3 regions of the Winogradskyella sp. PG-2 genome follow, and region 1 is predicted to be linked to each of the others. Evidence: riboswitches for the same ligand, from Rfam matches in the RefSeq annotation. Region 1 holds a riboswitch; each other region holds the start of a gene.
The links. Region 1 has a riboswitch for S-adenosylmethionine ahead of WPG_RS09020 (O-acetylhomoserine aminocarboxypropyltransferase/cysteine synthase family protein). Riboswitches for the same ligand answer to the same signal wherever they lie in the genome.

Region 1 (3,266 bases):
CGTGCGATAAAGTGTCATTGCATGCATTCTTGCATCAGCTAATGGCTCATTAGAATGGTTTAATATAGCATCTTGTATATGACAATTTGCAATGAGCCAATCTGTAGATTTCCAATCGGTTGCAACCGGAATTAAATGCTCAATTAAATTGGGTTTTAGAGCTGCTAATTCCCATGCAATACCTCCACCAACTGAACCTCCTATAACAGCAAAAAGCTTTTCAATTTTTAGTTGTTCTAGACCCAACGCAAACAGCCTAGCTATGTCTCGAGCCGTAAAATATTTATAGTTTTCAATTAAGTTTTCAGGTTTATTGTCATACCCATTTCCAGGGATATTGAAGGCTAAAATACTGTATGAATTAGTGTCAATACATTTATTGTCTCCGATTAAATCGTTCCACCAACCATGCTCTCCTATGACTTTAGAATTTGCTGTTAGTGCATGATTTACTAATACAACAGGAGCATCATCTAATGTTTTTCCAAATGTTTGATATGATAGATTAATGCTAAAGGTTTTTCCACTACCTGTAACATAATCAGGAATATTTATATATTTTAATTCTTTCATTCTACTTCCTGCGAAAGCAGTAGTCTTTTAATTACTATTTTAACTCAATAAACAGATGCCTTTATATTATAAAGACATCTGTTTCTAAACTAAACAACACTAATAAAGGCTAATTTTGAAGCGCTTGTTTTTCTTTAACAACAGAAAAGGCTTCTTTTAAATCAGCTTTTAAATCTTCAATATTTTCTATTCCGACAGATAAACGGATTAAATCTTTAGTCACTCCGGTAGTTTCTTGTGCTTCATCACTTAATTGTTGATGCGTTGTACTAGCAGGATGAATAATCAATGATTTAGTATCTCCAATATTTGCCAATAAAGAGAATAGTTTTGTGGTATCAGCAATAGTTTTTGCAGCATCATAGCCACCATCAGCACCAAATGTTACGATACCACTTTGTCCTTTAGGTAAATACTTTTGAGCCAGTCCATTATATTTACTTGTTTTTAACCCTGGATAGTTTACCCAATTTACTTCAGGTTGTTCTTGCAACCATTTTGCTAGCTCGAGCGCATTCTTACTATGCTTCTGAATACGAATTTCTAAAGTCTCTAAACCTTGAATAATTTGAAAGGCATTAAACGGGCTCAATGCTCCACCATAATCACGTAGACCTTCAATTCTAATCTTAGCAATAAATGCTGCGGCACCAATAACTTCACTGTAGACTAAACCATGATAACCAGCTGACGGTTCTGTAAACTCTGGAAATTTTCCGTTGCTCCAATCAAAAGTACCTGCGTCAATGATAATACCTCCTAATGACGTTCCGTTACCATTTATATATTTTGTCAACGAATGAATAACGATGTCTGCGCCATACTCAATAGGATTAAGTAAATATGGTGTAGCAACTGTATTATCTACAATTAAAGGTACTTTGTGCGCTTTGGCTGCAACAGAAATGGCTTCAATATCTAAAACATCGAGTTTTGGATTACCTAAAGATTCTACAAAAATAGCTCTTGTGTTTTCTTGAGCTGCTTTTTGAAAATTTTCAGGGTCAGATGGATCTACAAATGTTGTTGTAATACCATGTCTTGGAAGTGTTACACTCAATAAATTGTATGTTCCTCCATATAAACTATTTGACGCAACAATGTGATCACCTGCGCGTAAAAGTGTAAGTAATGTAGTAGAGATGGCTGCCGTTCCTGAGGCAGTTGCTACTGCTGCAATTCCTCCTTCTAAAGCTGCTAAACGTTGCTCTAAAATATCGTTCGTCGGATTGTTCAGACGCGTGTATATAAATCCTGGTACAGAGAGGTTAAATCGTCCTGCTGCATCATCTGAATCATCGAAAACATAAGCTGTAGATTGATAGATAGGTACAGCTCTTGTACCTCCTGTTTGATTGGTGTCATGTCCTGCGTGCAACGCTTTTGTTGCGAATTTTTGTGTACTCATTTTTCTAGTTTTTTTGAGTTAAAATAAATTAATTCAAAAGCCAAATAAGCTTCGAAAGAAGCATACTTAATAGAAAAATGTTATAAAGAAAATTACTAACTATAGATTTGTAATTAGTTTGAGTTATCTATCCGAATTTGCAAAAAATGACTTGCGCTTTCAAGTAGAATTTAGCACCTTCTTAGTAAATCTAAGGGTTGCTAAGGTTTCAAAGGGTCTAATCCCTCCACCTTTCTTGATAACATTTCAGTAAGTGTTTGAACTTTGTGAGCACAAATATTGCGACACAAAAATTTAAAAACCAAATTTATTTTTAGTTTTTATGCTTTTTTTATGATTTTAAGAAAATCAAGGCGCATATTTTGCCAAATATTTATTTTGAATAATCTGGCCAACAGGTTTGTTTTCAATCTTACTTTCTAACCAAGAAATTATATCTAAATATAGGAATGCTCTGCGCTCAAATGGATGGTCTTCAAAAGTTTTTAGAGTGTTAAGTAAATCTCTAAATGCATTTTTTAAGTCGTGAGGGTAAATATCTTGAAGCCCTCTAATAAATTTTATCATTTCCTTTTGCACCTCATGCAAATCGTTCATTTTAATTAAAAACTTGTAAGTACTTCTTAGTAATGTTTCTAAATGATAATCTAGTCCGGCTTCATAATGGGCTACAAGATTTAATACTCTAGAAAAACAGAGTAAGTCTTCTCGCATAGAAAGTGATTTATTCGAGATAATCTTATCTAAATACGCTATACAAGCTTTATTGTTGCCAACCCCAAAGTGCATGCTAGCAAACTTGTAATAAAAGACCATTTTATGATGTTGATCGATTCTGTCACTAAAACTAATAAGCTCATTTTCAATATGAGGAATCAATTTTAAGCCTTCTTCGAAACTTCCATCAATAAAATGTTGATTAATACTATGAAAATTAGTGTAAAGGAAAACTAGAGTAGAAACATTTTCGTCTTTATTAAACTTTTGGTCACCTACAGTAGTTTTAAAGTGGTCTAATTTCTTTACAAATTTTGTCTTATTTCTAATAAAATAGATAGACTCTAAAAGGTAATTATTTCCTTTTAAAAAGAAAACAGGATTTAGATTAATCATACTTGGGTTTTGATAAAATAAATCTACCCATTTAGAAGCATATTTATAACAATTTAAAAAATCTTGCATTAAAAAACTGTACCATAAATGTGCTTTGTAAAGCCATAATTTCTCTCTAAAACCAACCTCTTTTAAATTGAATTTAGGTAGCCTATCATTGAAGTATTTAGTG
Region 2 (3,266 bases), 1.2 Mb from region 1:
CCAAAATATTCAGAGAATGTATCTGGGATACTGTTTTGTTGCTCACCTCCACTGGAATTGACATCGTCTTGTTGACAAGATGTAACTATAAGCGTAGAAAATAAAAGCACTAAAATAAGATTGGGGAATTTTTTAATGTTTTTCATAAGTGTTGATTTAATTGAGATTTTATTTGTTAGAGTTGTTACTCAATGATTAAACAGTTTAAATGCTTAATATCCTACCTAATAGCCTTAGGAAATTTAAAAAATAAAAAAACCTCATAAACTTAATTACGAGGTTTTTAAGTATTCAATATTTGGTTTCTTAAAGGTCAAATGCTGCTTTAACTTTGTCTACGTAATCTAATTTTTCCCATGTAAATAATTCAACATCCATAGAAATTGATTCACCAAGTGGTTGGACAAAAGTTTTAGAAACTACTTCATTGTTTCTTCCCATATGTCCATATGCTGCGGTTTCACTATAAATTGGTTGGCGTAGTTTTAAACGACTTTCAATTGCAGAAGGTCTCATATCAAAAATGGCTTCTACTTTTTTAGCGATTTCACCATCTGTTAAATTAAAATCACAAGTACCATAAGTATCTATAAAAATACCCATAGGTTCTACAACTCCAATAGCATAAGATACCTGTACCAAAACTTCATCACATAAACCAGCAGCAACTAGGTTTTTAGCAATATGTCTTGTTGCGTAAGCTGCACTTCGGTCCACTTTACTCGGATCTTTACCAGAAAATGCTCCACCACCATGTGCTCCTTTTCCGCCATAAGTATCTACAATAATTTTACGACCTGTTAAACCTGTATCACCATGAGGTCCTCCGATTACGAATTTCCCTGTTGGGTTAATATGATATTTAATATCACTATTAAATAAAGGTTTAATATGGTCTGGAACTTTAGCAACAACTCTTGGAATTAAGATGTCAACAATATCTTTTCTGATTTTTGTTAACATTACATCATCAGTACCAAAATCATCGTGTTGAGTAGAAACAACAATAGCATCAATACGTTGAGGTGTATTATCATCGCTATATTCTATAGTAACTTGGCTTTTAGAATCTGGTCGTAAATAGGTAATATATTTATTCTCGCGACGTAATTCAGCTAATTCCTTTAAAATTCTGTGCGATAAATCTAAAGCCAATGGCATATAGTTATCAGTTTCGTTTGTGGCATAACCAAACATCATTCCTTGGTCACCTGCTCCTTGTTCTTCTTTAGAAGCACGATCTACACCACGATTAATATCTTCAGATTGTTCATGTATGGCAGATAAAACACCACAGGAATTTCCATCGAACATATATTCGCTTTTTGTATATCCTATTTTATTTATAGTGTCTCTTGCTATTTTCTGAACATCTAAATAAGTGTTAGATTTAACTTCACCAGCAAGAATAACTTGACCAGTGGTAACTAATGTCTCACAAGCTACTTTAGATTCTGGGTCAAAAGCTAAAAAATTGTCAATTAAAGCGTCACTAATTTGATCAGCTACTTTATCTGGATGGCCTTCAGAAACACTTTCTGAAGTAAATAAATATGGCATAAATCCTATTTTTTAGGTTATAATTGTTTTACTAAAATTTAATTGATTGCCTAGTCGCTAGAGAAGTATATAACTTATTGCTTTAGCATTTTTTTAAGAGGTTGCAATCAGATCAAATTCTTCCTCTAAATATTGATTGTACAAAAGTAGATAAATTAAATGGAACGTAAATTTATTTTACTTTTTTTATGATTTAATTTGTTTTTAAAATATTCTGATACAATATTTGTAACCACAAAGTTCAAACACTTACTAAAATGTTATCAAGAAAGGTGGAGGGATTAGACCCTTTGAAACCTTAGCAACCCTTAGATTTACTGAGAAGGTGCTAAATTCTACATAGTTTTTTATTCATTTATTTAAAACTAGATAGATAACTAAACGAATCAAAATCACTCTGATTACGTTTTTGCAATGACATTTTTCTAATGAATAAACCTATAATTGAGGTTGAATTGACTTTATAATAAATACAAGAAAAATGAGTTCTAAACACATAGAAACACAAGCCATCCGAACACAAATTGAACGTTCTCAATTTTTAGAACATTCTAACCCCTTATATCTTACATCAAGTTATGTATTTGAAGATGCTGAAGATATGAGAGCATCGTTTGCCGATGAGAAAGTGCGTAACATTTATAGTCGCTATTCTAATCCCAATACATCAGAGTTTATAGATAAGATCTGTAAGATGGAAGGTGCCGAACAAGGTTATGCCTTTGCATCTGGTATGTCTGCTGTGTTTTCAACTTTTGCAGCTTTACTCAACTCAGGAGATCATATTGTGTTTTCGCGGAGTATTTTTGGTTCTACCCAGACTATGTTTAATAACATTTTACCAAAATGGAATATTTCAACAAGCTCTTTTAAGATAGATGAAATAGACAAAATTGAAAGTTTAATACAGCCCAATACGAAAATATTGTATACGGAAAGCCCAACAAATCCGGCTGTAGATATTTTAGATTTAGAGCTACTGGGTAGTATTGCTAAGAAGCATAACCTTATTTTCCTAGTTGATAATTGTTTCGCGACACCTTATCTCCAACAACCTATAAAGTTTGGTGCTGATCTAGTTATTCATTCAGCTACAAAATTAATAGATGGACAAGGTAGAGTTCTTGGAGGTGTAACCGTTGGAAATTCAGATTTAATTCAAAAGATTTATTTATTTTCTAGAAATACAGGTCCGGCTTTGTCACCCTTTAATGCTTGGGTCTTGTCTAAGAGTTTAGAAACTTTGCCAGCTAGAATAAATATGCATTGTGATAATGCATTAAATGTGGCGGAATTTTTAGAATCAAATGATCATGTGAATTTTGTGAAATACCCATTTTTAAAATCTCACCCTCAATATAAACTGGCTAAAAAGCAAATGAAATTAGGCGGTAATATTGTGGCTTTTGAAATTAAAGGTGGTATTGATGCCGGAAGAAATTTTTTAAATACAATTAAACTATTGTCTTTATCTGCTAATTTAGGTGATACAAGAAGTATCGTAACACATCCAGCATCTACGACACATGCAAAATTATCTGAAGAAGATCGTTTAATTACAGGAATTACTAGTGGACTTATTAGAGTTTCGGTTGGTTTAGAACATATAGATGATATTATTGGGGATTTAAAACAAGCATTAGAAAATTAATATATTTATATACTATAAAACAACAGTTTCTGGCTTTTGATTTCTACTTATATTT
Region 3 (3,266 bases), 870 kb from region 1:
TAACAACTCCAGCAGCAATAGCTGTACCGATAATTAATGGTATGTATTTGTTTTTTGTCGCCATTAAGCTTTTAAATCTTCAATTCGTTCTAATTCTATGCCAGCTTTAGCTAAAAATTGTAATCCTGAATCATCTTTATAGCCTTCATGATAAACGACCCTAATAATCCCAGCTTGATGTATTAATTTGCTACACTCTTTACAAGGAGATAGTGTAATATACAACGTCGCACCTTTACATGATTGCGTAGAAGAAGCTACTTTTAATATAGCGTTAGCTTCAGCATGCAGCACGTACCATTTTGTATAACCTTCATCATCTTCACAATAATTCTCAAAACCTGTTGGAGTTCCATTATAACCATCTGAAATTATCATTCGATCCTTAACAATAAGCGCACCTACTTGTTTACGCTTGCAGTGAGATAATTTCCCCCATTCTTTTGCAATCCGTAAATAAGCTTTATCGTAACGTAATTGTTTTGTCTTTGGCATTAATACATTTTGTTTATCAAAGTATGCTATAAGTAACGAATATAAAAGGTTAGTATTTTATAACCAATTTACTTGTAGTTAAAGTTTTACCAAACTTAATTAAGTATTTAACAATTCACTTTGAATTACCATAGGAATAACCAAACCTATAACTATAGCAGACCATACCATAATCCAGTCGCGACGCGAAAACCTAAAAATAGTCTGACATAAGAAACTAAGGAATAAAACCACAAATACAATAATAATCTGAGCAATTTCAATACCTAATGCAAATTCGATGAGGAGTTCTATTTTATTTTCTGAGAGTGAGGAAAGCATTTTAAATTCTCTAGCAAAACCTAGACCGTGAATTAAACCAAAAAATAAAGTGGTAAAAAACAACAATCCTATTTTAGTGCTTCTATCCTTTTTACCAGCTGTAATCACATTAAAAATAGCCGTGATTAAAATAGTTATTGGAATTAAAAACTCAACCAATTTTCCATTAACACTAACTATGCCATAAGCTGCTAAAACCAAAGACAAGGTATGCCCTAAGGTAAACATGGACACTAAGAGTAGAACACGTTTCCAATCTTTAAACACATAAGGCACAGTTAAAACCATTAAGAAAAGTACATGGTCATAACCGTTAATATCTAATACATGGTTAAGCCCGTATTGCACATTAAACCAAAAATTTTCTAGCATAATTAAATTATTTGGGATGCATCAAAGTTACAATTAAAAGTAATATCATACTTTTAAATTAACGCTAATAAAACTTGCTTATTCTAATTTTCTTTCGCAATATTGTAACTTCACAATGTTCAAATAACGTATTGAAATGTTATCAAGAAAGGTGGAGGGATTAGACCCTTTGAAACCTTAGCAACCCTTAAACTTATTAAGAAGGTGCTAAATTCTACGTAATTACCGATTCATTTATCGTGTAATTGAATAGATAACCAAACGTAATTACTCACTGTAATTCGATTTCTTTTTAACATATTTTATAACGCAAGTCTAATAGAGACACATTTGACGTTTAGTTTAAATTGAAATTTAAAACTTATGGGTTTAAGTAGAATAGACGAAGAAATTAAAAAACGAATCCTCGTTTTAGATGGAGCCATGGGAACCATGCTTCAACAATACAACTTCTCAGAAGAAGATTTTAGAGGAGAACGTTTTGCAGATTATCCTTCACCATTAAAAGGTAATAATGATTTATTATCCTTAACACAACCTAAGGCGATTGCAGAAGTGCACGCTAAATATTTTGAAGCAGGAGCCGATATTGTAGAAACGAATACATTTTCTGGGACAACGATTGCTATGGCAGACTACGACATGGAAGATTTAGTATATGAACTTAATTTTGAGTCTGCAAAAATAGCTAAACAAGTCGCTGATAAATTCACAAAAGAAAACCCAAATCAACCAAGATTTGTTGCTGGTAGTATTGGCCCAACTAATAAAACCGCAAGTCTATCTCCTGATGTTAACCGCCCAGAATACAGAGCGATAACTTTTAATGAATTACGTGTTGCCTATAAGCAACAAGTGGAGGCTTTAATTGATGGTGGAGTTGATGTTCTTTTAGTGGAAACTATTTTTGACACTTTAAATGCTAAAGCTGCTTTATTTGCAATTGAAGAAGTAAAAGAAGAACGACATATTGATATTCCAATTATGGTTTCTGGAACTATAACAGATGCTTCAGGAAGAACATTATCAGGACAAACTGTTGAAGCATTTTTAACTTCAATATCTCATATTCCATTATTAAGTGTTGGTTTTAATTGCGCTCTGGGAGCAGAACAATTAAAACCCTATTTACAACGCTTATCTAATGAAACTGAGTTTTTTACTTCAGCGCATCCTAATGCAGGTTTGCCAAATGCTTTTGGCGAATACGATGAATCACCAGAGCAGATGCAAAACTATATTGAGGATTATCTTAAAGATAATCTTATAAACATAATTGGAGGTTGCTGTGGCACAAGTCCCGCTCATATAAATGCCATTGCTGAAGTTGCTAAGAAATATCAGCCAAGACATAAACTTGCCTTAGTATGATTTTAGAAGTTGCCATTTTAAATATTAAGAAAGGTCAGTCTCAAGCTTTTGAAATAGCCTTTAAAACAGCTGAACATTTCATTTCGGCTATGAAAGGATACCTAAATCATACCTTGAAAAAATGTATGGAAGATGATGATAAATACATTCTTTCAGTGAATTGGAAAACTTTGGAAGATCACGAAATTGAGTTTAGAACTTCAGATGAATACCAGAAATGGAAAAAACTACTTCATCATTTTTATGAATCATTTCCAATCGTACAACATTACAAATAATGGATAGTGACTGTAAAAAATATTTAACGCTCTCTGGATTAGAACCACTTGTGGTAACACCAGAAAGTAATTTTATCAACGTTGGTGAACGAACCAACGTAACTGGGTCTCGTAAATTTCTTCGTCTAATAAAAGAAGAAAAATATAGTGAAGCTCTAGAGGTTGCTAGAAACCAGGTAGATGGTGGAGCTCAGATTTTAGATGTTAATATGGACGAAGGAATGCTCGATGGTGTTTATGCTATGACAACCTTCTTAAATCTCATTGCTTCAGAACCAGATATTTCTAGAATCCCAATAATGATTGACAGTTCTAAATGGGAAATTATAGAAGCTGGTTTACAAGTTGCACAAGGAAAATGTGTTGTTAATTCTATAAGCTTAAAAGAAGGTGAAGCTGAATTTAAACGACAGGCCAAACTAGTTAAAC

Region 2: another riboswitch for S-adenosylmethionine. It lies ahead of WPG_RS03625 (trans-sulfuration enzyme family protein); the one in region 1 lies ahead of WPG_RS09020 (O-acetylhomoserine aminocarboxypropyltransferase/cysteine synthase family protein).
Region 3: another riboswitch for S-adenosylmethionine. It lies ahead of WPG_RS05050 (homocysteine S-methyltransferase family protein); the one in region 1 lies ahead of WPG_RS09020 (O-acetylhomoserine aminocarboxypropyltransferase/cysteine synthase family protein).

What each region holds. Positions count from the first base shown of each region.
Region 1 covers NZ_AP014583.1:2,023,155-2,026,420, forward strand. Annotated here, with positions in the region: gene WPG_RS09015 (alpha/beta fold hydrolase) at 1-573, opposite strand, end outside; gene WPG_RS09020 (O-acetylhomoserine aminocarboxypropyltransferase/cysteine synthase family protein) at 683-1,981, opposite strand; SAM riboswitch class I at 2,102-2,226, opposite strand; gene WPG_RS09025 (hypothetical protein) at 2,330-3,266, opposite strand, start outside.
Region 2 covers NZ_AP014583.1:785,420-788,685, reverse strand. Annotated here, with positions in the region: gene WPG_RS03635 (hypothetical protein) at 1-146, opposite strand, end outside; gene metK (methionine adenosyltransferase) at 307-1,560, opposite strand; SAM riboswitch class I at 1,818-1,940, shown strand; gene WPG_RS03625 (trans-sulfuration enzyme family protein) at 2,042-3,211, shown strand.
Region 3 covers NZ_AP014583.1:1,148,889-1,152,154, forward strand. Annotated here, with positions in the region: gene WPG_RS05035 (S41 family peptidase) at 1-64, opposite strand, end outside; gene WPG_RS05040 (deoxycytidylate deaminase) at 64-495, opposite strand; gene WPG_RS05045 (HupE/UreJ family protein) at 595-1,188, opposite strand; SAM riboswitch class I at 1,325-1,448, shown strand; gene WPG_RS05050 (homocysteine S-methyltransferase family protein) at 1,552-2,559, shown strand; gene WPG_RS05055 (antibiotic biosynthesis monooxygenase family protein) at 2,556-2,837, shown strand; gene metH (methionine synthase) at 2,837-3,266, shown strand, end outside.